Linked DNA regions of Pseudorhodoplanes sinuspersici. The protein of the gene in region 1 interacts with the protein of each later gene in a pairwise test. Links are inferred from orthologs where the notes say so. Each region holds a gene or a part of one and is shown in the gene's direction. Other genes may lie near its edges. The genes, in order: secG and secA.

The links.
Region 2: the proteins of secG (region 1) and secA interact in binary tests that used the Escherichia coli proteins (3 or more experiments, as listed by UniProt). The link is inferred for Pseudorhodoplanes sinuspersici from one-to-one orthologs.

Annotation. Positions count from the first base shown.
Region 1 is NZ_CP021112.1:4,735,843-4,751,294, forward strand. What follows is about bases 9,763-12,742. They hold secG (preprotein translocase subunit SecG), read left to right. Parts: upstream 9,763-11,046; coding sequence 11,047-11,439; downstream 11,440-12,742. Other genes in these bases: CAK95_RS23110 (SurA N-terminal domain-containing protein), read right to left, coding at 9,763-10,000; tpiA (triose-phosphate isomerase), read left to right, coding at 10,183-10,938; CAK95_RS23125 (CTP synthase), read left to right, coding at 11,553-12,742. Also shown: transcriptional repressor LexA, read right to left, coding at 1-52; CAK95_RS23070 (molybdopterin molybdotransferase MoeA), read right to left, coding at 172-1,383; cyclic pyranopterin monophosphate synthase MoaC, read right to left, coding at 1,389-1,871; indole-3-glycerol phosphate synthase TrpC, read right to left, coding at 1,878-2,687; trpD (anthranilate phosphoribosyltransferase), read right to left, coding at 2,694-3,710; CAK95_RS23090 (anthranilate synthase component II), read right to left, coding at 3,718-4,323; CAK95_RS23095 (LysR family transcriptional regulator), read right to left, coding at 4,445-5,422; CAK95_RS23100 (NmrA family NAD(P)-binding protein), read left to right, coding at 5,511-6,386; trpE (anthranilate synthase component I), read right to left, coding at 6,458-7,972; more of CAK95_RS23110, read right to left, coding at 8,105-9,762; more of CAK95_RS23125, read left to right, coding at 12,743-13,184; CAK95_RS23130 (VOC family protein), read left to right, coding at 13,275-14,150; guaD (guanine deaminase), read left to right, coding at 14,147-15,452. UniProt on the Escherichia coli protein: Subunit of the protein translocation channel SecYEG. Overexpression of some hybrid proteins has been thought to jam the protein secretion apparatus resulting in cell death; while this may be true it also results in FtsH-mediated degradation of SecY.
Region 2 is NZ_CP021112.1:2,139,312-2,153,750, forward strand. Bases 8,055-11,392 are described here. They hold secA (preprotein translocase subunit SecA), read left to right. Parts: upstream 8,055-8,393; coding sequence 8,394-11,192; downstream 11,193-11,392. Also shown: CAK95_RS10415 (DMT family transporter), read left to right, coding at 136-1,035; CAK95_RS10420 (septal ring lytic transglycosylase RlpA family protein), read right to left, coding at 1,116-1,463; CAK95_RS10425 (DUF1178 family protein), read right to left, coding at 1,655-2,134; CAK95_RS10430 (carbon-nitrogen hydrolase family protein), read right to left, coding at 2,131-3,012; grxC (glutaredoxin 3), read right to left, coding at 3,009-3,281; CAK95_RS10440 (ComF family protein), read right to left, coding at 3,315-4,061; CAK95_RS10445 (methyltransferase domain-containing protein), read left to right, coding at 4,140-5,048; CAK95_RS10450 (Flp family type IVb pilin), read right to left, coding at 5,045-5,227; 8-oxo-dGTP diphosphatase MutT, read right to left, coding at 5,280-5,684; bifunctional glutamate N-acetyltransferase/amino-acid acetyltransferase ArgJ, read right to left, coding at 5,743-6,984; CAK95_RS10465 (peptidylprolyl isomerase), read right to left, coding at 7,099-8,022; CAK95_RS10475 (HPF/RaiA family ribosome-associated protein), read left to right, coding at 11,438-12,025; CAK95_RS10480 (L,D-transpeptidase family protein), read right to left, coding at 12,030-13,562; CAK95_RS10485 (acetyl-CoA carboxylase carboxyltransferase subunit alpha), read right to left, coding at 13,853-14,439. UniProt on the Escherichia coli protein: Required for protein export, interacts with the SecYEG preprotein conducting channel.

The DNA of each region.
Region 1 (15,452 bases):
TCAGCCGCTCGTTGATGAAGCGCAAAAGCTCGAACTGTTTCCGCGTCAACATCGATCGTCTCCCCCGGCAACCGGCACCTCAAGGGGTGCGAAACAAATCATGAACGGACACTATATGTTCGATATGTGTTCTGCAAGCCCTTAATTTGGAGTGAAGAAAGCGAAGGGATTTCAAAGGGGAAGTTTCAGGATCGTGCAGATCGAGCCAACCGCGCCCCGCGGTGCCAGCGGCTCGCGGAGGACGAGGCAATCGGCATGGGCCAGCACCCGGCCCATCGACGAATCCTGCAGCGGAAACGGCGTCGCCACCAGGGCTCCGCGGACCGACCGCGATATCCGGGCACGCAGATAATCGGCCCGCTCGTCATTCTCCGGCAGGTCGGAGCCCAGCAAAGCCTGCTCGGTCGGGTTCTCGACATCATGCCGCCCGGTCATCTTCCGCAGCAGCGGTCCCAGGAACAGGAAGGCGCAGACATAAGCCGACACGGGATTGCCCGGCAGGCCGAGCACCTGCATTTCGCCCAATTGTCCATGCATCAGCGGGCGGCCCGGTCGCATCGCAATCTTCCAGAACGACAGATCGATGTTTTCGGCCGAGAGCGCCTTCTGCACGAGATCGTAGTCGCCGACCGAGGCGCCGCCCATCGTCACCAGGACATCTACATTTGCATCGCGCGCGCGGCGGATGGCGGAGACTGTGTCTTCAAGACGATCCGCTACAATGCCGAGATCGATGACCTCAGCGCCCAGCCGCCGCGCAAAGGCCATGATCGAAAAGCCGTTCGAATAGATGATCTGGCCGGGCCCCGGCGTCTGCCCCGGCAACACGAGTTCATCGCCGGTCGCCAGCATGGCAACGCGCGGCTTGCGATGGACCGGCACCAGCGGATGGTTCATCGCCGCGGCGAGCGAAAGATCCCGGTCGGTCAGCACGCGGCTACGGACCAGCAGGATATCGTTGTCGAAAAAATCGAGCCCTGCTTTTCGGATATGACGCCCGGCTTGCGGCAATGTCGCGAAGATAATTTTGTCGCCCTCGCGGCGAGTATGTTCCTGCACGACGATGGTGTCGGCGCCGGCAGGCAATTCTCCGCCGGTGAAAATGCGCGCGGTCTGCCCAGCCTCGATCGCGCCGGTGAAGGGACGCCCGGCCGCAACCTCGCCAATCAGCGTCAGTTCGGTCGGCACCGTTGTGATATCTTCCGCGCGCACGGCGTAACCGTCCATCGCCGACACATCGACGGGCGGCTGTGTCCGCAGCGCGCGAAGATCCTCGGCCAGCACACGGCCATACGCTTCGTTCAATGCCACGTGCTCCGCCGGCAAAGGCCTAGCCTTCGCCAGCACGCGTTCGAGGGCGTCAGCAACCGGAAGCAATGACACAACACCTAATCCTTTGCGCGGAATAGACCGGACTTGCCGCCCGATTTCTCGATCAACCGAATGCCTTCGATGCGCATCTCGCGTTCGGCCGCCTTCACCATGTCATAGACGGTGAGACAGGCGACGGAAACAGCCGTCAGCGCTTCCATCTCGACGCCGGTCTGTCCCTGCACCTTGACGGTGGCGCGGACTGCGATGCCAGGCAATTGCGCATCAGGCGCAAGATCGACGGTCACCTGCGAAATCGCCAGCGGATGACAGAGCGGGATCAGGTCATGCGTCCGTTTCGCCGCCATGATGCCGGCAATGCGGGCCGTACTGAGCACGTCGCCCTTCTTGGCATTGCCGGAGACGACCAGATCGAGCGTCGCTTTCGACATGACGACCCGGCCTTCGGCAACGGCGACGCGTTCGGTCGATGCCTTCTCGGACACATCGACCATCCGTGCTTCGCCGGACGCACCAAGATGGGTGAGTTTGCCTGCCATGCGCCGTCAGCTCGCAGCGTCCTGCGGCCGTGCCAGCAGCGTGCGGGTTGCAGCAGCGACGTCATTCGCGCGCATCAGGCTTTCACCGATCAGGAAAGTGGAAATACCGACGTCCGATAATACAGCGAGATCCTCGGGGGTGAAGATACCGCTTTCACCGACGATAATCCTGTCGCGCGGCACTTTCGGGGCAAGTTTGCGGCTGACCTCGATCGAGGTTTCGAAAGTGCGCAGGTTTCGATTGTTGATTCCGATCAGCGACGAACGCAGTCGCAATGCGCGCGCCAGCTCGGCTTCGTCATGGATTTCGATCAGCACATCCATGCCGAGCGCAATAGCCGCGTCTTCAAGATCGCGCGCCAGCGCATCGTCGATCGCCGCCATGATCAGGAGGATACAATCGGCCCCGACACTGCGTGCTTCAGCCACCTGATACACATCGAACATGAAGTCCTTGCGCAAAGCGGGCAGGGTGGTCGCCGCACGGGCCTCGGTCAGATAGGACAGTTGGCCCTGGAAGGACGGCGCGTCGGTCAGGACCGACAGGCAGGTTGCGCCGCCGGCTTCATAAGCTTTGGCGATCGCCACAGGATCGAAATCGGCGCGGATCAATCCCTTCGACGGACTGGCCTTCTTCACTTCGGCGATCAGTGCATATTGCCCCGCCGCAAGCTTGCGTCTGATGGCGTTAGCAAAACCGCGCGTCGGCGCAGCTGCCCGCGCTTCACGTTCAAGCGTCGCAAAAGGCACGCGGCTTTTCGCAGCCGCGATTTCCTCGCGTTTATAGGCCTCGATCGTCTTGAGAATATCGGCCATCATCATTCACGCGTTGGACACGGTGATCAGGCGATCGAGCCTGGCGCGCGCCGCGCCTGACGACAACGCCTTGCCCGCCAGTTCAGCACCGTCCTGCAGCGTTTTTGCGGCGCCGGCGACCACGAGCGCAGCGGCGGCGTTGATCAGGGCTACATCGCGATAGGCGCTCGGTTTGTCATTCAGCACATCCTGCAAGGCGGCGGCATTGTGATCGGCGTCGCCGCCGCGCAGGGCTTCCGGCTTGGCCAGCGCAATGCCGATATCGGCCGGCGAAATCTCGAAGGTGCGCACCTTGCCGTTTTCCAAAGCCGCGACGGCGGTCGGACCGGAGGTTGTGATTTCATCGAGACCGTCAGAACCGTGGACCACCCAGGCGCACTCGGACCCGAGATTTTTCAGCACCAAAGCCAACGGCTCGATCCATTGCCGCGAGAACACGCCGACAAGCTGCCGCTTCACATTGGCCGGATTGGAGAGCGGTCCCAGAAGATTGAAGATCGTGCGCGTGCCAAGCTCGACGCGCGTCGGTCCGACATTCTTCATCGCCGGATGATGCGCGGGAGCGAACATGAAACCGATCCCGGCATCTGAAATGCATCGGCCGACATCGGCTGGCGTGAGGTCAATGTTCACGCCAAGCGACATCAACACATCGGCTGCGCCCGACTTCGACGACAGCGCCCGGTTGCCATGCTTGGCAACGGGAACGCCGGCGCCGGCGACAATGAACGCCGCGCAGGTCGAGATATTGTAGGAGCCGGATGCATCGCCGCCGGTGCCGACAACATCCACCGCATTCGCTGGTGCGTCGACCTTCAGCATCTTTGCGCGCATCGCCGCCACCGCACCCGTGATCTCGTCAACCGTCTCGCCGCGGACACGCAGCGCCATCAGGAGGCCACCCATCTGCGAGGGCGTCGCTTCGCCCGACATCATGCGGTCGAAGGCATGCGCAGCTTCGTCACGTGACAATACGGCACCTGTTGCGGCCTTGCCGATCAACGCCCTTAAATCGTCCGTCATGCCGCCCTCAATGAATGCGTTGTCGCGCCGCACCTTGATTCCAGGCGGCGGCAAGATCGAGAAAATTCTTCAGGATCAGATGCCCGTGTTCGGATGCGATGCTTTCGGGATGAAACTGCACGCCATGGACAGGCAACGTTTTGTGAGACAAACCCATAACGATCTGATCGTCGGTCTCGGCGGTGACCTGAAGCGCATCGGGCATCGTCTCGCGTTTGACCACAAGCGAATGATAGCGCGTCGCCTTGAATGATCCATTGATGCCGCGGAATACGCTGCCGCCGTCATGCCGGATATCACAGGTCTTGCCGTGAACCTGCGAGGGCGCGCGCACGACCTCGCCGCCAAAGGCCTGTCCGATCGCCTGATGACCAAGGCACACGCCGAGGATTGGAATCCGGTTAGACGCCCTGGCGATCAGATCGAGACAGATGCCGGCGTCATCGGGGGTGCGGGGCCCCGGCGAGAGCACGATTGCCTCGGGCTTGGCCGCGATGACATCGTCCACCGAGACCGCATCATTGCGGTGTACGACGATGTCGGCACCCAACCCGCCCAAGTAATGCACGAGGTTGAATGTGAAGCTGTCATAGTTGTCGATCAGAACGATCATGGCGCCCGGCAATCCATGCGCTCCCGGGCGAACGCAAATCCGAATACGCAATCTGCGCAAGCTTTGATTGCGTCGCAAAACCGGTACCGCGCTTGCTGACTGCGCGGCAGCCGCCGCGGGTTTAGACGGGGGTTCCAGGAGGGTCAAGCCGAGCGGCATTGGCCACAGGCGACGAGCCCGGCACGGCTGCGGTCATCGCCGTCGCCGCAGCGACGATGGTGCTCCGCAACCAGATGTGCCGGGGGTCGTGCTGGTGGCGCGCATGCCAGAGAAGGCTCATCGTGAAGCTGCCGAGATCGATAGGCGGGGCCAGCGCCACCAAACGTCCCATGCCAGCCGTCGTCTTGGCCAGGCTGGACGGCAGGGTCATGACGAGGTCCGAGCGTGCCGCAATCTCTACCGCGGCGAAGAAGCTTGGCACACGTACGTTCACCCGTCGTCGGCGGCCGATGGCATTCAGCGCGATGTCCACGGGCGCAGGTCCAATGCCGGTGACGCTCACCACGATATGGCCAAGCCGAAGATAGTCATCGAGCGTCAGTTTTTTGCCGGCATCAGGGTGTTCAGCACGCATCAGCGTGACGAACCCGTCGTCAAAGAGGCGGCGTCGATGAATACCCGCCGGCGCGTCATCGAACACACCGACCACAGCGTCCACGACATCATTCTCCAGCATTTCGATCGCCGTCGCGCTGGGTGGCAGGATGTCGAGGTCGAGCCCGGGCGCCTCATTGGCAAAGCGCTCCAGCAGTAAAGGGACCAGCGAGGCGGCCTCAAGGTCGAGCATCGCCAGCCGCATCTGGCCCGTTGCCGCAGCCGGGTTGAACGGCGTTGCCAACAGCATGTCGCCGACGCCGGCCAGCGTTCTGCGCAGCGCCGGTCGGATCTCCTCGGCGCGGGTGTTGAGAATGTAACCGGCCCGGCTGTCGACCAGCAGCGGGTCTGAAAACAAGGCGCGCAGGCGCGACAAGGCGCGGCTGACGGCGGGCTGGCTCATGTTGAGACGGCGGGCGGCGCGGGTGACGCTTTTTTCCTCCAGCAGCGCGTCGAGCACCACCAGCAGGTTTAAATCGACGCCCCTCAAATCCACTTCACGCATACTGAAAATATAAACCATGCATTGGATGCATGGAAGGGCTCCCTGTATTCCGCTCGACATCGACAGCAGCCAACAATGGAGACAGGTCATGCATGTGGTTTTTGGAGCGAATGGCAGGGCCGGCGGTGAAACCGCGCATGCCCTGATCGAACGCGGCGAAGCGGTGCGTGTCGCCGTACGCCGCCCTGAACAGGGTGAAGCATGGAAGGCGCGCGGCGCAGACGTCGCCGTCGCCAGCATCGACGATGCGAACGCGGTCTCGGCCGCTTTGGAAGGGGCGACAGCCGCGTTCCTGTTCAATCCGCCTCCGGTGGCGGGCGACCCGTTCGCGCAGGCCACACAAGTCGGTTCGGCGTTGGCAGAGGCCGTGCGGCGTACGCACCTACCCAGGGCGGTCGTGCTGTCGTCGGTCGGCGCCCAACACGAAACAGGTACCGGCATTATTGCCACGCTGCACCAGATGGAAGGCGCGCTGGCTGGCGCGGCGTCGGCGACAGTCTTTCTGCGGCCGGGCTATTTTGTCGAAACCTGGTCCGAGGTTGCCGAAGCTGCTGTCGCAGGCGGCACTCTTCCGACGTTTCTGGAGCCTGACCAGAAGATACCCATGGTCAGCACGATCGATGTCGGGCGGACGGCCGCCCAACTGATGTGCGAGAACTGGTCAGGACCGCGCGTGGTGGAATTGGGCGGCCCCGAAGACTGGAGCGCCCGGGATGTGGCGATGGCCTTTGCCGACGTCCTCGGCCGCCCGGTCGCACCGGCATTCGTTCCGCCTGAGCAACGCGCGGCCGTTCTCGCCGAAGTCGGACTTCCGGCAACCGTGGCAACGGCCCTTCTCGGCATGTACGAGGGGATCGCAAGTGGCCGCGTTGCGCGTGCGGACGGCACCGAACACCGGCGCGGGACGACATCGCTCGCCACAGCAGTCGCGCGCATCATCACGAAAATTCAGGCGGCTACCTGATCGCCAAGTCTGGCATTTGATGAGGCCGTGGCCTTACGAAAGGGCTACGGCCGCCCCGGCGGGTTTGCATGTCACTGACCGCGCCGTGAGCCGCTGGCAAAGCGCCGCGCTTCCTCCGCCGCGCGGAACAAAGCCTTGGCTTTGTTGATGCATTCCTGCTGTTCGAACACAGGGTCGCTGTCAGCCACGACACCTGCGCCAGCCTGCACATACATGGTGCCGTCCTTGATCACTGCCGTCCGCAGCACGATGCAGGTATCCATTTCCCCCGCAGCGGAGAAATAGCCGACGCAACCGGCATAGATGCCGCGTTTTTCTTTCTCGAGCTCGTCGATGATCTGCATCGCCCGAACCTTAGGCGCGCCGGACACCGTGCCGGCTGGAAAGCCGGCAATCAGCGCATCGAGAGCATCGCGTCCCGCCGCCAATTCGCCTTCGACATTCGAGACGATATGCATCACCTGACTGTAGCGCTCGATGAAGAATTTGTCGGTGACATCGACACTGCCGATGGTCGAAACTCGCCCAACGTCGTTGCGCCCAAGATCGAGCAGCATCAGATGCTCGGCGCATTCCTTCGGATCAGCGAGCAATTCACGTTCCAGCGCGGCATCTTCGTGCGGCGTTGCGCCGCGCGGCCGCGTGCCGGCAAGCGGACGGATGGTGACACGCCCGTCGCGCACGCGAACAAGAACTTCCGGGCTCGATCCGGCGATCGAGAAGCCGTCGAAATCGAGGAAGTAAAGAAACGGCGCCGGATTGACACGGCGAAGCGCGCGATAGAGCGAGAACGGCGACAAGTCGAATGGTGAAGAAAATCGCTGTGACAGCACCACCTGGAAGATATCGCCGGCGGCGATATATTCCTTGGCGCTGCGGACCATCGACGCATATTCATCTGGCGTCGTGTTCGAGACCTGCGGTGTCGCAATGGCGTCTGGCGCGTCGTGCATCGACTTTGGCAGCGGCGCATCGAGCGCATCGACAATCGCCGTCAGGCGTTCAGTGGCGCGCGCCAACGCCGTCTTTGCCGATACACTTCGTTCGGGGCGGACCGGCGTGATGATGGTGATCGAATCCTTCACCGCATCGAAGACGATCACAATGGTTGGACGGATGAGGATCGCATCCGGCGTGCCGAGCACATCCGGATTGATATCCGGCAACCGCTCCATTTGCCGCACCATGTCATAGCCGAGATAGCCAAACAGACCGGCCGAGGGTGGCGGCAATTCCGGCGGCAGTTCAATCCGGCATTCAGCGATCAGCTCGCGCAAGGCATCGAGCGGAGGGAGCGGGCAGGGTGAAAACTGCTCCGGCGCCCGGATCGCGTTGCGATTGGTCTCGGCATGATTGTCACGCACGCGCCAGACGAGATCGGGCAATAGTCCGATGATGGAATACCGGCCGCGGACGGCACCGCCTTCAACCGACTCGAACAGGAAGCTCATCGGCTTCCCGCTCGCAATCTTCAGAAAAGCGGAAACCGGCGTTTCCAGATCGGCAACGAGCGTCGTCCAGACGACTTGCGCAGCGCCACGGTCATAGCGTTCGGCAAAGGCATCGGCAGTCGGTTCGATGAGCATGGGACATTCACAACAACAAAGTGGCCAAGTCAGTTGAAGCGGATGTCCTATTTCCGTTCGTCCCCGCGAAAGCGGGGACCCAGAGGCTGGATTCCGCGTTCGCGGGACGTGAGCGGAAAGAGTGCTCTCGCGCTAATTCGTGGTGCCGCCGATCACCTGGTTCAGCGCAGCCTCATTGATGGTCGCACCGAGATCGTTCTGAATGCTGGTGATGTATTGCGCGATCAGGTCTTCCGAATAGGCATTCGTGAGATTGCCTTCCAGTCGGCGCGCTTCGGGCGAACCGGGAGCGACAGGCGGCACGGTGACACCGGTCACACGAAATACGATCCACTGTGTCGGCTCATCGCCCTCCGACGATCCGGCCGAATCCTTCGGAGTCTGGAACACGGCTTCGAGCGCGTTCGCGGGGAAATTGCCCTGCGTGCGATCGCGGCGCAGCGACGCGATGAATTGCGGCTTGGTGTTGAAGGCCGCGGCCGTCTCGCTGATGCTCGAGACCTTTAACTTTTCGACCGCTTCCTTGGCCTTTTCCTTCAGCTTCTCGACGACCTGATCATTGCGCCAGCGTTCGACAACACGGTCGCGCACTTCATCGAGCGGACGTTCGCGCGAGGGCGTCACCGACAGCACTTCGAACCAGACATATCCGGCGCCATTTGGAAGCTGGATCGGATCGTTTTCCACGCCGGGCTCGGAGGCAAAGATCGCGGAGGGCAGGTTGGCGCCAGCCGGCAGATCGGCGACAGGATTACCGTCGGGACCACGACCTGCGCGGTCGATCGCATCGATGGTACGAACCGGCAGATTGAGCTTCTTGGCAAGATCGGCAATGGAGCCGCCCGAAATCCGTTCGTCTTCCATCTTGTCGAAGAGCGTACGCACTTCGCGGCGTGCGCGTTCGTTTGCCAGGTCACGTTTGATCTCAGCCATGACCTCGGACATGTCGCGTTTGACCTCGGCTTCGACCTTGCCGACGCGGACCAGCGCCGTGCCGAAGCGACCCTTGACCGGCTCGCTGACTTGGCCCGATTTCAACGAGAAGGCCGCATCGGCAATGGCCGGGTCGAGGATCTGTGACTTGCTGACAAGGCCAAGATTGAAATCGCCATCCTTGAGACCGCGTTCTGAGGCAAGTTGCTCGAAAGTCGTGCCCTGGGTCAGCTTCTGCGCAGCCGCCCGTGCATCGTCCTCATTCGGAAAAACGATCTGCTGCACCTCGCGCCGCTCCGGCGTGGTGTAACGCGTGGGGTCGGCGTCATAAACCTTCTTGGCATCGGCGTCGCTGACCTCGATCGTCTTTGTAACCTCATCGGGGGACAGGACGATCAGATCGGCTTTCCGGAATTCAGGTGCACGGAACAGCGTCTTGCGCTCGTCGAAATACTTGGTGAGCTGCTCTGGCGTAGGCTCAGGGATATCGCCAGCCTGTTCCGGCCCCAGCACGATATAGTCAAGCGAACGCAACTCATTAAGATAGCGGTTCTGCGCATCGACGGTGACGGCGGGCGGTGCGAGATCGCTTACCAGCGCGCGGACGATTTGCTGGCGTAGGAGCTGCTTGCGCTGCTCGGCAACATAACGGCCTTCGGTATAACCGGCCTGGCGAATGATCGCCTCGAACCGTGCGCGATCGAACTGGCCGGTGATGCCGCGGAATGACGGATCGTTGCGGATGCGGTCCGCGATCACCTCATTCGGCAGATTGAGACGGAGCGTGCGGACATTTTCATCGACTGCAGCTTCGGCCAGCATCTGGCCAAGCATCTGCCGGGGCAGGCCGAGTGCGCGTGCCTGGTCGGGCGGAATCGGACGGCCGACCTGGCGGATGAGCTGCTGCAGCCGGTCATTGTAGTTTTGCCGGAATTGCTCGACGCCAATTTCGGTGCTGCCGATTTTCGCAACAGTCGATTGTCCGAAGCCGCGGAAGATATCGCCGACGCCCCAGACCGCGAAACTGACCGCGATCAGGCCGAGGAGTAGGCCGGTAACGAGCCGGCCGAGCCAGTTACGGGTGGCTGTGTGCATTCCTCGAAGCATGGGCGGACAGAATCTCTTTTATGGGGAAGGGGTGTTAAAAGGCCGCGCATCATAGTGATGGCGCCTTTACGCTGCAACTCACTGACGAGTAACGGGAAAGCGTTGGCACGCGGTGGATCGGTTTGGTAACCGCAGAATCACGACGTTTAAAGCAAGAGGAAACCTGATTGATGGCAAACGATCCGCGTCCGCTGGTCGCAGGCAACTGGAAGATGAATGGTCTGCGCGGGTCGATTTCAGAACTCGAAGCGATCATCGCCGATGCTCAGGCCAGACCATGGCCGGTTGACCTGATGATCTGTCCGCCGGCGACGTTGGTCTGTGCTTTCGCCAAGGCTGCCGCAGGAGCGAAGATCGCCATTGGCGCCCAGGACTGCCACGCCGAGGTCTCCGGCGCCTTTACCGGGGATATCTCGGCGGAGATGCTGAAGGATGCGGGCGCAAGCGCTGTTATCGTCGGACATTCCGAGCGGCGGACCTATCACGGCGAAACCGACGACATGGTGAAAGCCAAGGCGAAAGCAGCGAACCGGGCCGGCCTGACCGCCATCGTCTGCATCGGTGAGACCTATGAGGAGCGTGAGGCTGGAGCCACAATTTCAAGGATTGAGAGGCAGTTAGCGGGATCTCTTCCGGAAACGATCGATGCCGTTAAACTGGTTATTGCATATGAGCCGGTCTGGGCGATCGGCACCGGGCTGACACCGACGCCGAAGGATGTCGAACAGGTTCACCAGACGATCCGGAAGCACCTGGTTTCGCTTGATAAATCGTCCGGACCGACGGTGCGGATCCTGTACGGCGGCTCCGTTAAACCGTCGAATGCCAAGGAGCTGATGGCGGTCCCGAACGTCAATGGCGCATTGGTCGGCGGCGCCAGCCTGACCGCCAAGGATTTCCTCGGCATCGCAGCGGCTTATGCCTGACCGCAAAGGGTAGAATTTTCCAACCCGGTCGTGTACAGACGCGGCCGCATTCCCTATATGGCGGCGTGACGCACCGGCCCGGCCCGGCGAACATCAGGTTTTTGACGCATGCATACGGTCCTTATCGTCGTTCATCTGCTCATCGTTCTGGCGTTGATCGGGCTTGTTCTGCTGCAGCGTTCCGAAGGCGGCGGACTTGGCATGGGCGGCGGCGGCGGCGGCTTCATGACCACCCGCGGCACCACCAATATTCTTTCCCGGACAACCGGATTCCTGGCAGCGGCCTTCTTCGCGACCAGCCTCCTGTTGTCGATCATTGCCGGCATGGACCGCGCACCGTCGTCGATCCTGAATACCGGCGCACCGGTGGCCCCGGGCGCGCCGACTGCGCCGCTTGGCACGGGCTCCGGCGGCGTCCTCGACGCGCTGAAGCAGCAGGGGGGCGGGCAGCCGCCCGCGGCGCCGCAGCCATCCGGGCCGCAGGTGCCGCAATCGCAGTAACCCTTAGGGAGGGCCGGGAAACCGGCCCTTCGAATTTGTGGGGGCAGTTATCCAACGCCGAGGGGGCCATAGCCCTCGTCGAATCGAAACCGGGTGTCTAAAGGTTAAGTCCCATGGCGCGGTACATATTCATCACCGGCGGCGTGGTTTCCTCGCTCGGCAAAGGTCTCGCTTCGGCGGCGCTCGGCGCGTTGTTGCAGGCGCGTGGCTACAAGGTCCGGCTGCGCAAGCTTGACCCGTATCTCAATGTCGATCCCGGTACCATGTCGCCCTATCAGCATGGCGAAGTCTTCGTCACCGACGACGGCGCTGAAACCGATCTCGATCTCGGCCACTACGAGCGCTTCACCGGCCGGCCGGCGACCAAGCGCGACAGCATCACCACCGGCAAGATTTACCAGGACATCATCACCAAGGAACGGCGCGGCGACTATCTTGGCGCGACCATCCAGGTCGTCCCGCATGTGACCAACGCGATCAAGGACTTCATCCGCGACGGCAACGAAGACTATGACTTCGTCCTATGCGAGATCGGCGGCACCGTCGGCGATATCGAAGGCCTGCCATTCTTCGAAGCGATCCGCCAGTTCGGCAATGAAGTGCCGCGCGGCCACGCCGTCTATATCCACCTGACGCTGCTGCCGTTCATTCCCAGCGCCGGCGAACTCAAGACCAAGCCCACCCAGCACTCGGTCAAGGAATTGCGCTCGATCGGTATCCAGCCGGATATCCTGTTGTGCCGCACCGACCGCGAGATCCCAGCAGAGGAACGCCGCAAACTCGCCTTGTTCTGTAACGTGCGCGAAAGCGCTGTGATCGAGGCGCGCGACGTCGACAACATTTACGCCGTGCCCGAGGCCTATCATGCCGCCGGTCTTGACCGGGAGTTGCTGGCAGCGTTCGGCATCGACAATGCGCCGGCACCGGATCTTTCGGTGTGGCGCAACATCAACGAGCGCATCCGCAATCCGGAAGGGCAGGTGACAATCGCCATTGTCGGAAAATATACCGGCATGAAGGACGCCTATAAGTCGCTGATCGAGGCGCTCTCGCATGGCGGCATCGCCAACAAGGTGAAGGTCAATCTCGACTGGATCGAAAGCGAAGTGTTCGAGCGCGAGGATCCGGCGCCGTTCCTCGAACACGTCAATGGCATCCTCGTGCCCGGCGGCTTCGGTCAGCGCGGCGCCGAAGGCAAAATCCGTGCGGCACGATTCGCGCGCGAACGGGCCGTCCCTTACTTCGGTATCTGCTTCGGCATGCAGATGGCCGTGGTGGAGGCAGCCCGCAATCTCTGCGGCATCGAAGAGGCGAATTCGACCGAGTTTGGCGAAACAAAAGAGCCGGTTGTCGGTCTGATGACCGAATGGATGCGCGGCAACGAACTGGAACAACGCAAGGCCGGCGGCGATCTTGGCGGCACGATGCGGCTTGGCGCCTACAAGGCGGCGCTCAAGCGCGGCAGCAAGATTTCAGGCATCTATGACGGCGAGACGGAAATCTCCGAACGCCATCGTCATCGCTACGAAGTGAATGCGCGCTACAAGGATCGTCTCGAACAGCACGGCATGCGCTTTGCCGGCATGTCGCCGGACGGCCTGCTGCCGGAGACGATCGAATACGAAAACCATCCCTGGTTCGTCGGCGTGCAATTCCATCCCGAACTGAAGTCGCGCCCCTTCGATCCGCATCCGTTGTTTGCGTCATTCATCGAAGCGGCGGTGGAGCGCAGCCGGCTGGTGTAATGAACCCGCTCGTTCCCGCGAAAGCGGGATCCAAGTCTTCGCGCAGGGGGCCAACCTTGCGTGGATGGGTGGACAATTGGACCTTAAAGCATGTCTCGCGGCCTCGACCATATCGTTCACGCCGTCCGCGATCTTGATGCGGCCGCCGATTTCTATCGGCGGCTCGGCTTCACCATCGGTGCCCGCAACCGCCATCCGTGGGGCACGCACAATCACATCGTTCAGCTACCGGGCGTCTATATCGAGCTCCTGACGGTTGCCGAGCCGGAAAAAATCGAACCACATAATGGGCGCTTTTTTTCTTTCGGCGCCTTTCATCGTGATGTTCTGTTGCACGAACAAGGGCTCGATATGATTCTTCTCGATGGACGAAATGCGGAAGCCGATGCGGCTGCTTTTCGGACGGCAGGAATCGGTGATTTCGAGATTTTCAATTTTGAGCGCGAGGGCAAACAACCCGACGGGAGAATCGTGAAGCTTGCCTTTTCGCTCGTCTATGCGCGCGACCCCAAAGCGCCCGATGTCGGTTTTGTCACCTGCCAGCATCATTTTCCGGAAAATTTCTGGAATCCCGCCTTCCAGCAGCATGCAAACGGCGTGACCGATATTGCCGGTGCCGTCATGATCGCGGACAATCCAAGCGATCATCATATCTTTCTGTCGGCGTTCACCGGCGAGCGCGATCTGCAATCGACATCGACCGGCATTACCGTGACCACACCGCGCGGCGACATTCAGGTCATGACGCCGGCGTCCTATACGGATCATTTCGATCTCGCCGCGCCCGATGTTGCTCGTGGCGCGCGCCTGGGCGCGCTGCGCCTGACCTGTCCGGATCTGTCGGTCGTTGAAGCCTGCCTTTCGGCTGGCAGGGTCGAAGCGAAACACCACATGGGCCGCCTGATCGTGCCGCCCAGTCTTGCGCATGGCGCCGCCATGATCTTTGAAGCGGCAACGGCACGATGACCACGGCAGATGCAGTGACAGCCATTCGTGGGCCGCTGGTTTACTGCCGCGACGATCCGTTTCTCACCGATCCGGCCACCGCCTTCGTGCATGAGCCGGATGGTCTCTTGATCTGCCGTGGCGGCAAGTTTGAAGCGGTCGGGGATTTCCAGACGCTGCGAGATCAAATCCCGGCCGGCAGCACCGTCGCGCATTATCCCGATGGCCTGATCGCACCGGGCTTTGTCGATACGCATGTACATTACGTGCAGACCGGCATCATTGGCTCCTATGGCCAGGGCCTGCTCGGTTGGCTCGATGACTATACGTTTCCGGCAGAGCAGGAACTTGCCGACGAGAGCAGGGCGCGGGCGATGGCCTCGGTCTTCTGCGACGAGCTTCTGCGCAACGGCACGACCACCGCGATGGTGTTCTGCGCCGTCTATCCGCAATCGGTCGATGCGCTGTTTGCTGAAGCGCAGAGGCGCAACATGCGGATCATCGCCGGCAAGGTGCTGATGGACACCAATGCGCCCGACGCTTTGCGTGATACGCCGCAGACCGGCTACGACCAGTCGAAATCATTGATCGACAAGTGGCACAAAAGGGGGCGCAATCTCTACGCCATCACGCCGCGCTTCGCCGGCACATCGAGCCGCGAGCAGCTCGCCATGGCTGGCGCGCTCTGGCGTGAGCACAAGGATGTCTTCGTTCAGACCCATATCGCCGAGAACAGGGATGAAGTCGCCTGGATGCAGAAGCTGTTTCCCGAGCGGCGCGACTATCTCGATATCTACGATCACGCCGGGCTGACCGGTCGGCGTGCGGTGATGGCGCATGGCATCTATCTCGACGAGGATGCGCTCTGCCGCTGCCATGAGAGCGGAACCGCGCTGGCCCATTGTCCGACATCGAACCTGTTCCTCGGCAGCGGGCTGTTCCGCACGCGCGATGCCAAGGACCCGCGCCGGCCGGTGCATGTCGGCATGGGAACCGACATTGGCGCAGGCACCAGCTTCTCGATGCTGGCGACGCTGGGTGAGGGCTACAAGGTCTCCCAGCTTGGCGGCGCGCCGGTCTCGGCGATCGAGGGTTTTTTCCTGGCGACCCTGGGCGGGGCGAGGGCGCTCGATCTCGATGACAGGATTGGAACGTTCCGGGCCGGCAACGAGGCCGATTTTGTGGTGCTCAATCCCAGGGCAACACCGATCCTCAAATTCCGGGAACAGCGTTCCCGCTCGATCGAAGAAACGCTCTTTGTGCTGATGACAATGGGCGACGACCGGGCTGTGACGGCGACCTATGTCGCAGGACGGCCGGCGC
Region 2 (14,439 bases), 2.6 Mb from region 1 along the record:
GTGAACTCACAATTCTTCCGTTCGTCCCCGCGAAGGCGGGGACCCAGCGCAAAAATCCTAGATTCCCGCTTTCGCGGGAATGAGCGGGTGTTGGTGCACTGCCTTCAACCAATTGCCTGCTGAAGAACCAGCCGCATGACTGACTACGGCTGGCTATGGATTGTATTCACGGTTCTTGCTGCCGCGGGGCAGACAGTCCGCAATGCGGCGCAACGGGAATTGACGGTGAAGCTTGGCACCGTCGGTGCGACGCATGTGCGCTTCCTGTTCGGCTTTCCGTTCGCGGTGATCTTTCTGCTCGGACTGATGCTGGTGACCGGCGCATCGCTGCCGAGACCGCCGGCTGTGTTCTGGCCATGGATCATCGACGGCATGGGCGCGCAGATCATTGCGACGGCGCTGATGCTCGCAGCAATGGGCGAGCGCTCGTTCGTCGTGACGATTGCCTACATCAAAACCGAACCCGTGCAGGTGGCGCTGTTCGGTTTGATCTTTCTCGGCGACACCTTGAGTATCGGCATGGTCGCAGCGATCCTGATCGCGACGGCGGGCGTGGTGGTGATGTCGCTGAAGCCCGGCGGCGCACCATCGGACAGCTGGCGACCGACATTGCTGGGTCTTGCGTCAGGCGCGATGTTTGCGTTGTCCGCGGTCGGTTATCGCGGCGCGATCCTGAGCCTGAATTTGTCAGATTATATGATGGCGGCGACGTTCACGCTGGTCGTCGGCTTGCTGCTGCAATCGGTGATCCTGTCGATCTATCTGATGCTGCGCAGTCCCGATGTGATGCGCGCGATCATGCAACAATGGCGGCCGTCCTTGTTCGCCGGGTTTATGGGTGCGACGGCATCGCAATTCTGGTTTTTGGCTTTCGCGCTGGCGACGGCGGCGAGCGTGCGGACGCTGGCGCTGGTGGAAGTATTGTTCGCGCAGGCGATCTCAACCTTCGTGTTTGGTCACAAGACGTCAGCGCGCGAAGGTTTAGGGATCGTGTTGATTGTGATCGGCGTCGTGCTGCTGATCTGGGCGCACTAGGGATTGATGGAAAAGAATCTCCGGTGGGCGCCCCCGTTCAACTTGTCATGACAAGCAGAACAAACGGGGGCGCACCAAAACTAATTCCGTGCCAGCGTGACCGGAGCGAGCCCGGCAACGCCGATGGCGCGTGCTGCAGCAGGCGACAGATCGATCACCCGGCCGCGTATAAACGGGCCCCGGTCCGAAATGCGGACCACGACGCTACGACCATTTTTCCGATTGGTGACACGGACATGCGTGCCGAAAGGAAGTGTGCGATGAGCGGCCGTCAGAGCCGCTGGATTCATCCGTTCCCCGCTCGCGGTCTTTTTTCCGGCATAGCCGTCACGATGGCCATAGACCGATGCAATTCCGGATTCTGCTTGAGCACCCCCTGCGAAGGAAAGACATACTGCAAACGCTACTGCGAAGGCTTTCGCCTGCATTCAAAACACCCCGGTGTTGTTGGAGAAGGGGGCGCCTTGCCGACGGAATGCGGCCACGATGTGGCAGCGAGGTATTTTCTGCTGGTGCTGCGGCAATCCTTCCGCTGCGCGAAAGGTCACTGTCCCATCAACGTACATCACTGTCCGTGAAGTGGACGTATTGTGAGCCGATGTGTCCCGACTGTCCTGAATTAATTCCGCTCGTCAGGAAGGATGGGCAGCGCGTGAAATTCGATGCCTTCGTCGTGCAATTCCTTGGCCTCTTCCGGCGAGGCTTCGCCGTAGATCGAGCGGTGCTCGGTCTCGCCGTAATGCATCTTGCGCGCTTCCTCGGGAAACTTCTTGCCGACATTGTCAGCGTTGCTGACGAGATGGTCGCGCAGCTCCTTCAGCTTGGCGCGGAATTCCTTTTCCTGTGGCGACATCATCGCCACGTTTTCAGAGGATGGTGCAGCTTCCGTTGTGGCCTGAACAGGTGCTTCCACCGGTTCGCTGCGCTTGCGTCCGCCACGCCCGATCGCCGGCGCCATGATCGCCTTTTCGATTTTCTTCGAATCGCAGGCGGGGCAGGTCACAAGTCCGCGCTTACGCTGCTTGTCATAATCGGCAGAGCTGTTGAACCAGATTTCGAAATTGTGTTTCCGCTCGCAAACGAGCGCATACCGAATCATGACGGATCACCAACAACGTGCAGATGCGCCGGCTCCGCGATCGGCGCAATGATATCAAAACGGCGGCCATGCTGCAGGGATGGCACTTTGCCGCGTGCTGCGGTCACCTCGGCAGGATCGATGTCGGCCATGACGACGCCAGGTTCGGTTCCGCCTTCGGCCAGAACGCGGCCCCAGGGATCGACGATCAGCGAATGGCCGAAGGTCTCGCGGCCGTTTTCATGCTTGCCGCCTTGGGCGGCAGCAAGAACGAAAGAGCCATTCTCGATCGCGCGGGCCCGGATCAGCGTCGTCCAGTGCGCTTCGCCGGTCTGGCGTGTGAAGGCCGCCGGGATCGTCAGCACGGTCGCGCCGGCTTCCGCCAATGCGCGATAGAGCGCCGGGAAGCGCAGGTCGTAGCAAATGGTCAGGCCGAAACGCGCCCAGGGCAGATCGACGAGAACGGCGCTTTCGCCCGGCTGATAGCTGCGCGATTCGCGATAGCTTTCGCCACCGGCAAGATCGACGTCGAACATATGGATCTTGTCGTAGCGGGCGACGATCTCGCCATGCGGATCAATCATGAACGAGCGGTTTGCCGCTCTCTCGGGCGAGACCTTGATGGCCAGTGATCCAACATGGACATGGAGCTGGAGCTTGCGTGCGAGTTCGCGAAACGCGGCAAGACACGGATCCTTGTCCTCTTCCATGATCGTCGCAAACAATGCGTCGCGCGACAGCTCCATGATATTGGTCATCTCGGGCGTCTGCACGTACTGTGCGCCACCCGCTTTTGCCTCGCCGATCAGCTTCACCGCCTCGTCGAGGTTGGCTTGCGGCGTCCGGCCTGATCGCATCTGGATCAGGCCGACGCGGAATTTTCCGTCCGTTCGGATCATGCCGCAGGTCCGGTCTCAGTCAGCAATGGGTCGAGTTTGCCCGCGTCGTTCAAAGCATAGAGATCGTCACATCCGCCAACATGGGTTGCGCCGATGAAGATCTGCGGCACCGTGGTGCGGCCATTGGCGCGTGTGGTCATCTCGCTTCGCAGTTCCCGGCTCCCGCCGACATCGATTTCCTTGAAAGGGACGCCTTTCTTGACCAGCAGATCCTTTGCCCAGCCGCAATATGGGCAATAGGCGGTGGTGTAGATTTCAACGGGAGGCATTATGGTTTCGGACAGTTTTATGACGTGTCTTCTCTATATGGGCGCGCGCACCTGGTCCACAACCCGCGCGAAAACCAGCACGTCCACCTGGCGGGCGCCGCCGCGCAGGAGCGCGCGGGCGCAGGTATCCGCAGTTGCGCCGGATGTGAGCACGTCGTCGATCAGAAGGACATGGCGCCCCAAGACGTCAGCCTTGCCGGCAGGGTCCACCCGAAATGCACCCTGTACATTGGTGGCCCGTTCGGACTTCGACAGTCCCACCTGCTGTGGCGTCGCCTTCACCCGGCGTAGGGCGGTGAAATTCGCCGGCACGCCGCTCTTGTCCGACAACAATTTGGATAGCGTCGCCGACTGGTTGAAACGGCGCGCCCACATCCGCCGCCAGTGCAGCGGCACCGGCACGATGACATCGGCATCGTCCAGCAGCTCCGTGCCGGCGCGGCCCATCCAGCCCGCCACGACCGGTGCGAGATCGAGCCGGTCGCCATATTTGAGAGCGTGGACGATGGTGCGGGCGATGTCGTCGTAGCGGACGGCGGCCCTGGCCCGCGCATAGGCGGGCGGGGCGGCCATCGCCTGCATGGAATAGATGCCCGGCCCAGGATCATAGGCGAAGGGTATGCCAAGCTTTTCACAGAAGGGCCGCTCGATCGGCGACAGCTTCGACCAGCAGGTGGCGCACAGGCCTGCGCCGTCGCCGACCGGGTCGCGGCAGGACGGGCAGAGCGGCGGCAACGCCACGTCCAGCGCCAGCCGCAAGGGCAGCCGGAGCGCTGACACGATTTGCGACAGGCGCGAAGGCCCGCCTTCGTTTATAGCCGTGTTGGGCATGGCTTTCAGGCTAGCGCCCCTAGGAGTTTGACGAAAGTGGCTGGAAGCCCCGTTCTGTTTGACCGATCTCTGCTGCGGCAGCGGCGCCTGCGGGCGCAGCGCGGTGAGCCGGTGACATTTCTGCTCAATCACGTCGCTGCTGACCTCATCGAACGGCTTTCGGTGGTGAAGCGGTCTTTCGCGATCGCGGCCGATATCGGCACGCCGACATCGGCGCTACGCAATTTGATGCGCGAGCAAAACCTGGCCGAGATGATCATCGGCGTCGATGCGTTGTTTCCCGCAAGCCCGAACCCATCCACGATTGCCGCTGATGAAGAAGCGTTGCCGTTTGCCGATGCGTCGCTTGATCTCGCGGTATCGGCGCTTGCGCTGCAATGGGTCAACGATCTGCCGGGAACGCTGGCGCAGATCAGGCGCGCATTGAAGCCAGACGGCTTGTTTCTTGCCGCGCTTCTCGGCGGCGAGACGCTGACGGAGTTGCGGCAATCTTTCGCGGCAGCGGAAGCGGAGATCGAAGGTGGCGTGTCGCCACGTGTCGCGCCGTTCGCGGATATGCGCGACATCGGCGCGCTGCTGCAACGGGCCGGCTTCGCATTGCCGGTGGCCGATATCGATCGTTTGATCGTTCGTTACGATACGCCGTTCGGTCTCATGCAGGATCTGCGTGGCATGGGCGCGACCAATGTTCTGCTGGAACGCCGGCGCACGCCCCTGAAGCGCGCCACTCTGCAACGCATGGCGCAAATCTATGCCGAGCGCTTCAGCGATCCCGACGGACGCCTGCGTACGACATTCGACATTGTGTGGTTATCGGGATGGGCGCCGCATGAGAGTCAGCAGCAACCCTTGCGGCCAGGTTCGGCGCGAACGCGTCTCGCCGACGCGCTGAAGACGACTGAATTTCCGGCAGGTGAGAAATCGGGCAGTCGTTAGCTCGTCATGGCAGTATAAACCCGATCATACATCGTCTTAACCGAGTCGCCGAGCGATATGACAGTCGAGACCACCGCGACGGCGATGCCGGCGGCGATCAGCGCATATTCGATGGCAGTCGCGCCGTCTTCGTTGCGAACGAAGCGGTGGATCGTCTCGGGCAGTCGTCGCACTTGCATAGGCCTGTCCTGTTCTGCACGCTTCAAATGCCGGTGCGATCGAATGCACCGGTTACAACAGCGCCGTCAGGTGAGGAATAAGCGGCTCGTCAGCCGGAGGCATCGGATAGTCCCGCAGCTTGTTCGGTCTGACCCAGGCGAGCTCTGTGTGGTGTTGCGTTGTCACCTGACCCTCCCAGCGTCGGCACACATAGAGTGGCATCAGCAGGTGAAAATCAGGATAGCTGTGGCTCGCAAAGGTCAGAGGAGCAAGGCAGGCTTCCCGGACCACAATTCCCAGTTCCTCCGATAACTCCCGGATCAGCGTCTGTTCGGGCGTTTCGCCGGGTTCCACCTTGCCGCCAGGGAATTCCCAAAGGCCCGCCATCGCTTTACCGGCCGGCCGCTTCGCGATCAGGATGCGGCCGTCGGCATCGATGAGGGCGCAGGCGGCGACAATGAGAAGTCTGGCGCTCACGACCGTGGATCCACCATAGGCATGACGGGATTAACGACCGATAAAGTGTTGAGCGCACTCACGAACGGTAGTCGCCGTTGATGGCGACATAGTCCTTGGTCAGATCGCAGGTCAGCACCCGGTCTTTTCCCTTGCCCAGGCCAAGACCGACCTTCAGTTTGATCTTCGGGTTCTTCATCGCGATCGAAACCTTTTCTTCATCATAGGACGGATCACGGGCGCCCTTATGGGCCACGCGAATGCCGTTGAACCAGATGGAGAGCTTGTCGCGATCGGCCGGTTCGCCGGCCTTGCCGACAGCCATGACGACGCGGCCCCAATTGGCGTCCTCGCCGGCAATGGCCGTCTTGACCAGAGGCGAATTCGCGATCGACATGGCAATGCGCCGGGCGGATGTTTTGGATGTCGCGCCTTCCACCTTGATTTCGACCAGCTTGCGCGCGCCTTCGCCATCGCGCGCCACCTGTTCAGAGAGATCGGCCAGCACCGTCTGCAGTGCCCTGCGGAATGCGGTGAGACGCGGGTCGCTGGCGCGCGTGATTTTTGGAGCGCCGCGTGCCGCGGCTGCACCTGTCGCGAATGCCAGGAGGGTGTCGGATGTCGAGGTGTCACCGTCAATCGTGACGGCATTGAAAGTGTCGACGACACCATCGCGCAACAGCACTTGCAGCGCCGGCGCGGCGATCGGGGCATCGGTGAAAATGAAGGACAGCATCGTCGCCATGTCAGGGGCGATCATGCCGGCGCCTTTGGCGATTCCGCTGATGACGACCTTGGTCTTGCCGATCTTCGCTTCGGCCGTGGCAACTTTCGGAAAGGTATCCGTGGTCATGATCGCTTTTGCGGCATCGAGGAACCGGCCTTCCTTGGCCTCTTGAGCGAGCGAAAGCAGCACGCCGTCGAACTTCGTCGCGTCTAGCGGTTCGCCGATTACGCCGGTCGAGGCGAGAAAAATGTCATTCACCGAACAGCCGACCGCTTGTGCGGCGATCTTGGCGGTCAACGCGGTCGAGGCGCGGCCGGACTTGCCGGTAAACGCATTGGCGTTGCCGGAATTGACCACGAGGGCACGTACCTTGCCGCCCTTCAGCTTGGCGCGGCACCATTCCACCGGCGCCGATGGGCATTTCGAGCGGGTAAAGACGCCAGCAACCGTTGTGCCTTTGTCGAAGACCGCGAGCAGAACATCCGTCCGATTCTTGTAGCGGATGCCGGCCTGGGCGGTGGCGAGGCGTATGCCCTCAACAGGAGGCATGTCAGGAACGCTGGTGGGAGCAAGCGGTGAAACGGCGGTGGACATGAATGGCCTCGTGCTGCGGAATCCGAGCGGGCCATCTCATAGCCGTATGGTCACAAAAATAAAACGGGACGCAGCATCAGCCGCGTCCCGTTTTTTGGTAGCCGAATGGCGGCATTATTTCTTCGCTGGCGCCTTGGTGTCCGACTTCGCGTCCGGCTTGGCAGCCGGTGCCGCATCCGGCTTTGCCGCCGGGTCAGCGTCGCCGATCTTCTCGATCTTGGCCTCGGCGCGCAATTTCTGGATCAAATCGGCTTGGGCCTTGCGCTGAACGAAGCTTTCGATCTGGTCCTTCACCTGCTCGAATGTCGGCGGCTGCTTGGTGCGCTTGTCGTCGACGCGAATGACATGCCAGCCGAACTGCGATTTCACCGGATCGGAGACCTGGCCCTTGTCGAGCTTGAAGGCGGCTTCGGCGAATTCAGGGACCATCTGATCTTTGGAGAAGAAGCCGAGATCGCCGCCGTTATCCTTGGAGCCGGGATCTTTCGATTTTTCCTTGGCGATGGCGGAGAAATCGCCGCCCTTCTTGAGATCGGCAGCGATTTTTTTGGCGTCGTCCTCTGATTCGACGAGGATGTGGCGTGCGCTCACTTCCTGCTCGTTACCCATATCCTTGGTGGCCTCGGCGTAAACCTTCTTCATCGCGTCGTCGGTGAGGGCGGCCTTGGCCTCGTTCTGGAGCAGCGCCTCCATCAGCAGCTTGGTGCGCGCCAGCTCCATCTTTTTCTTGAATTCGGGGGTGTCGCCAAGCTTCTTGGCCTCAGCCGCCTTGGACACGAGGAGCATGTCCGCAACATAGGTGGTGAGATATTCTTTCTTGGCTTCCGGGGCCATCGGCGGCAGCTGGGCGCCGATATCCTCCTCGGCAGCCTTCAGGTCGCTTTCCTTGACCTCGGTGCCGTTCACTTTCGCCACGACCGGGTCGGTCTGGGCGCCGGCCTGGATGGTCAGCAATCCCGCAACCGCGAGCGTGGCGCACAAGGTCGTCAGGACCGGCCGCCACTGGACCGTCGGAAGCGAGAATTTGGGTTTGTTCATCAGGTCTGTCCTTGGGAATGAAGCCGCCCCGGTGGGAGGGTGATGGCGGCGGACACTTACGCACGGGTTATGGCTTGGCAATGCCAAAGGCCCCTTAATTTTCGGCAATAACGCCGTTCGGCCTTCAGATTGACAAGGAAGTGACCCCCTCCTATCTCTCGACGGCTCTCCGGATGTCACACCCGAATGACCTCGCGTTCTGGCTCAATTCGGGTCCGGCCGGCACCGTTCCGGGCGGATTTCAGGGTCAAATGGCCTTAAGAGTCCCCACGGTTTCAAAACTTCGTGTTTTTTCACCGTATCAGGGCACAACCGCGGTTCTGGATGCGACTAAGGCCAAAGCCACCCAAGACTGAAGAAAAGGATTTCGTATGCTCGGCGCAGTCGCCCGCAAGCTGTTCGGCACCGCCAATGACCGGCGTATCCGCGGCTATCAGCCCCGCGTCGATGCCATCAATGCGCTGGAGCCCGAACTCGCCAAACTGACCGACGAGCAGCTCCGCGCCCGCACCGACGAGTTCAAGAAACAGCTCGAAGAGGGCAAGACCCTCGACGATATCCTGGTCCCGGCCTTCGCCACCGTCCGCGAAGCCGGCAAACGCACCCTCGGACAGCGCCATTTCGACGTCCAGCTCATTGGCGGCATGATCCTGCATGAGGGCGGCATCGCCGAGATGAAGACCGGCGAAGGCAAGACCTTGGTTGCGACCCTGGCGGTGTATCTGAATGCACTGAATGGCAAGGGCGTCCATGTCGTCACCGTTAACGACTATCTGGCCAAGCGCGACTCCGAATGGATGGCCCAGATCTATGGTTTCCTCGGGCTCACGACCGGCGTGATCGTGCATGGTCTCGATGACGAGGAGCGCAAGGCGGCCTATGCCTGCGACATCACTTACGGCACCAATAACGAGCTCGGTTTCGATTATCTGCGCGACAACATGAAGTACCGGCTGGAGGACATGGTCCAGCGCGGCCACGTCTATGCAATCGTCGACGAAGTGGACTCGATCCTGATCGACGAAGCGCGTACGCCGCTGATCATTTCCGGGCCGCTCGACGATCGTTCGGACTTCTACAACACCATCGACGCCTATATTCCGCGGCTCGACAAGTCCGACTACGATGTCGATGAGAAGCAGCGCACGGTGAACCTTACCGAAGCCGGCATGGAAAAGATGGAGCAATGGCTCCGCGCCGATGACTTGCTCAAGGGTGACTCGCTTTACGACATCGAGAATGTTTCGACCGTCCATCATGTCAATCAAGGGCTGCGCGCGCACAAGCTGTTCCAGCGCGACAAGGACTACATCGTCCGCAATGGCGAGGTGGTGATCATCGACGAATTCACCGGCCGCATGATGCCGGGACGCCGCTATTCGGAAGGTCTGCATCAGGCGCTGGAAGCGAAAGAACATCAGCCGATCCAGCCAGAAAACCAAACGCTGGCTTCAATTACCTTCCAGAATTATTTCCGCATGTACGACAAGCTCGGCGGCATGACCGGTACGGCGCTGACCGAGGCAGACGAGTTCTACGACATCTATAAACTGAACGTGGTCGAGGTGCCGACCAACCGGCCGATGCAGCGCGATGACCAGGACGACGAGGTCTATCGCACCAATGGCGAGAAATATCGTTCGATCGTTGCGCTGCTCGATGACTGCAAGAAGCGCGGCCAGCCGGTGCTTGTCGGTACGACGTCGATCGAGAAGTCGGAACAGCTGGCCGAGATGCTGCGCAAGGAGGGCTGGGAGCAACATGATTTCGCCGATCCCAACGCCTTCGCCAAACTTTACACCGGTGACGAGGGCGCGGCGAAGGCCAAGGTCTTTGCGATCCTGAATGCACGGTATCACGAACAGGAAGCCTATATCGTCTCGCAGGCCGGTGTTCCCGGCGCGATCACCATCGCCACTAACATGGCCGGCCGCGGCACTGACATTCAGCTCGGTGGTAACGCCGACATGCGCATCCGTCAGGAATTGCAGGGCGTCGAGGGCGAGGAACGCGAGAAGCGGGTGCAGGATATCCGCGATCAGGTCTCGCGGCTGAAGGAAAAGTCGCTGGCGGCCGGCGGGCTGTTTGTGCTCGGCACCGAGCGGCATGAAAGCCGCCGTATCGACAACCAGCTTCGTGGCCGCTCCGGCCGTCAGGGCGATCCAGGCCGTTCCAAATTCTTCCTGTCGCTCGAAGACGACCTGATGCGCATCTTCGGCTCGGACAAGCTCGACAGCATGCTGACCAAGCTGGGTCTCAAGGAGGGTGAGGCGATCATCCATCCCTGGATCAACAAGGCCCTGGAAAAGGCGCAGCAGAAGGTCGAGGCGCGCAACTTCGATCTGCGCAAGAACATCCTGAAATACGACGATGTCGCCAACGATCAGCGTAAGGTCATCTTCGACCAACGCATCGATATGATGAAGGACAACGATGTCGCCGAGACCGTTACCGACATGCGCCACGCGCTGATCGACGATCTCGTGTCCAAGCACATTCCGGAGAATGCGTATCCGGAACAATGGGACGTGAACGGTCTGCATGAGGCAGTGCAGCATATCCTGAACCTCGATCTGCCGATCCAGGACTGGGCGAAGGAAGAGGGTATCGCCGACGAAGAGGTGCGCGAACGCATCATCAAGCGAGCTGACGAGGTGATGGCTGCTAAGTCCGCGCAATATGGCCCTGAGGTCATGCGTTATGTCGAGAAGTCGGTGTTGTTGCAGACGCTCGATCACCTTTGGCGCGAGCATCTCATTATGCTCGAGCATCTGCGTCAGGTGATCGGCCTGCGCGGCTATGGCCAGCGCGATCCGCTCAACGAATACAAGTCGGAGGCTTTCCAGCTGTTCGAGGCGATGATCGCGAATATGCGCGAGGGGGTGACCGGACAGCTTATGCGGGTCGAGGTGGTGCAGGCGCCGCCGGAAGACGAGCAGCAACAGCTTCCCTATATGGAAGCGCATAAGGTCGATCCATTCACCGGCGAGGATGAAATGTCCTATGCCAATGCGACGCTGTCGCCGGCAATGGCTGGCGGCGCCGGTGCACAGCAGGCGGTCGAGCGTGATCCGAAAAATCCGGCAACCTGGGGCAAGGTCGGGCGCAACGAAGCCTGTCCATGTGGTTCCGGCAAGAAATACAAGCATTGCCACGGCCGCTTCGGTTGATTCGGAGAGGCCGCGCCCCGACAAAAATTGAGCGTAAATGGCCGGGAGGATACCCGGCCATTTACCTCTGCCATTGTCTAAGTCTAGTTGTCCAAGTCTAAAAGCAGTTGCTCTTCAGCGGACTCCAAGCTCTCTTAGAGCGTTGTGTCGCTCTCTTAGGGCGTTGTGTCGCGCTGCAGCAGCCGAAACAATTTCGGCCCGGCGTGCGTTGTCACCTACGGACTTTGAACTGATGGGTGCGAGACATGCAGGTTCCTCTCGAAATTGCTTTTCACAATATCGAGCATTCCGACCGAGCCGAAACCCAAATCAGAGATCACGTCGCCCGCCTCGAAGACATCTATGATCGATTGACGGCCTGCCGCGTCCGGGTGGATCAGCGTGCTAACAATACAAACCAAACCATTCCGCCCGTGGTCCGCATCGAAATCAGCGTGCCGGGCTTCAAAGACATTGTCGTCGCGCACGAGCCTGACCGGTTGCAGCGACGATTTCAGCGCCCCGATCTGACCAACGCGATCCATGAAGCTTTCCGTATCGCCGAACGCCAGCTCAGCGAATTCAAGGAGAAGCTGGCCAATCGGACCGCAGTGATGATGCATGAAGCGGCCAACGAATTTGCCGGCCAGGTTGCGGAGATCACACCAGGTGAGGATTATGGCTTTCTGCTCAACAAGGAGGGCGGGATGCTCTATTTCCACCGCAACTCACTTTTGAGCGGCGATTTCGACCGCCTGAAGCGCGGCGACTACGTCACCTATGTCGAGGAAGTCGGCGACACCGGTCCCATTGCAACCAAGGTGCGGATCAAACAAAAAAACGGCAGAGACTAACCTTTTAACGGAAAGCGCCGAAACGGCTTTCAAAGCTCGAAGCCTGCGGGATCGGCTGAGAACCACTCATAACGCTACCCGTCGGTTGCGACGCCGGAGTTGCGGTCGGAGCTGGCTGGGGTGCAGGGGCTTCGCCGGCAGCCGGTGCGGCTGCGGTTTTCATTTTTGGTGTTTCGCTCGGTGTGCGCGATGCAGAGGCGGACGGCGCTGCCCGGGTTGGAACCTCAGCCTGCTTTTCGCTTGAACCGCGTAAACCAATCATGCGGGATACTTTGGTCCGTACCGTCTCCCGCTGCGGGGCCGGGGCAGCGGGCGTAGCAGGAGCCATCGGTTGAACCGAGGCAACTCGGGTCGATGCTGCTTCCGGCTCACGCGAGCCGCCCCGGAAGAAGTTTCCGATCTTTTCGGCAAAGGTGAGCTCCGGAGCCGGACGCATGCCAATCTTGGTCTGCGGTGCGTTGCGCGGCAGTGGCACATCGGCAGTCTGAACCGGCGCAGAGACGGCAGCCGAGTTCGTGACCTCGTCCTCGCTCGGCGATGATGCGCTGAAGGCGACCATCGGACCCGGATTGTTCGGATCAACAATCAGCTTGGCATTGCCGCGCTCGTCGATAATCTCGTGCGGGCGGAGCTTGGCAATGAAGGTCGGGTGCATGCCACCGTCACGGCCGCTCTTGATGGGAGCGGTCGGCGTGTTGCGGGCGGCAAGCTGCGCGAATTGCAGCTCATCGTTGCGCTGCTTGGACTGCACTGCCTCGGCAATTTCTCGCGGCACTTCGTAGACCGGGCATCTGCCCCTCGGGCTGAAGCTCATCGGCGAGAAATTGCCGCCAGGAGCCGCCGCGTTGAATACGTAGCGCTTCTCGCAGACGTCGACCTTCGGCTCGAGACGCGTCACCTCGAAATGATCGTTGCCTTCCTTCAGCATGCGCCAGAACGGCATGTTCGGGTTGTTGCGGTGCTTGGCCATGTTGGCCGCAGTCATTCGGAACGGATAAGCCTGCACCTGGAAGGATTTCTGGCCACCAAAGAATGATTCGCGGCCGAGCGCGAAGATCTCCGAAATCTGTTCGTTGCTCATCGCGTAACAGCCACGCGATGAGCAATCGCCATGGACCATCAGATGCGCGCCGGTGCGATCATGCGCGCGATCAAACGCGTTCGGATAACCCATGTTGAACGCCAGATAGAACTGCGAATTCGGATTCATCTGGCCAGGGGTGATATCGTAGAAACCTTCCGGCGCCTGCCGGTCGCCTTCCTTGATCTTCGGGCCAAGATCGCCGGACCATTTGCAGATTGGGTAGGTCTTCAGCAGCGCGAACTGACCGTTGCGATCCTTCTTCCAGACTTCGAGTTCGGATTCGCTTTTGAACACCCGCACAAGGATTGGCGAGCTCACGTCCATGTTCTTTTCGGCGATATCTGCCAGCAGCTTGGGTGGGATTGGCGCGTTGGCCTTGGCCGCGCTCGGGAAATTGCCTTCGGTCTTGCAGCCGCTTACGGTCACAGCCCCGAGCAGCGCCGCTGACAGCATCAGCGTCCGAAGAAAATCAGGGCGCAACGGCAACGCTTTAGCCCCCACGGTCGGCAGTCCCCCACATACCCGATTGCTAACCCCCAAATGCGGGCTTCGCAAGGGCGGTACGGTTCCCCATTCTGTTGACCATACCACAATGAACGGTCAGTAAAAACTGCCGAAAATAAAGGCTTTCAACGCGGCATCTTTATGGCCGGAGTATGTTTGCGAGCCCGCTGTTCAGTAAGGTTAATTTTTGAAAAACCGGCTTCGCAAGGCCGCTTGCGGTAATATTTTACTGCAGAAATTCACAGCTTTCCACGGCCGATTGCGAGGAATTTCTCCCGCCGCATCTTCCGGATCATGTCGCGATCATAAGACTTCAGCTCGGCAAATGATGCGGCGATGGTGTCCGCGGCTTTCTCGATGGCCGCCCTTGGATCGCGGTGGGCCCCACCCATCGGCTCGCTGACGATGGTATCGATGATGCCGAACCGCATCAGATCCTGGGCCGTGATCTTCATGTTGGTCGCAGCTTCCTGCGCTTTGGTGCTGTCGTGCCAGAGAATCGAGGCGGCGCCTTCCGGCGAGATCACGCTGTAAATCGCGTGCTCCATCATCAGGACGCGATTGGCCGTGGCGATGGCAATCGCGCCGCCTGAGCCGCCTTCGCCCAGAACCAGCGCGACATTGGGCACGCCGAGATTGAGGCAGGCCTCGGTCGAGCGGGCAATGGCTTCCGCCTGACCGCGTTCTTCTGCGTCGATGCCAGGATAGGCGCCTGCGGTGTCGACCAGCGCCAGAACCGGAATATCGAATCGATCTGCCATTTCCATTAGCCGGACGGCCTTGCGGTAGCCTTCCGGGCGGGCCATGCCGAAATTGTGCTTCAGCC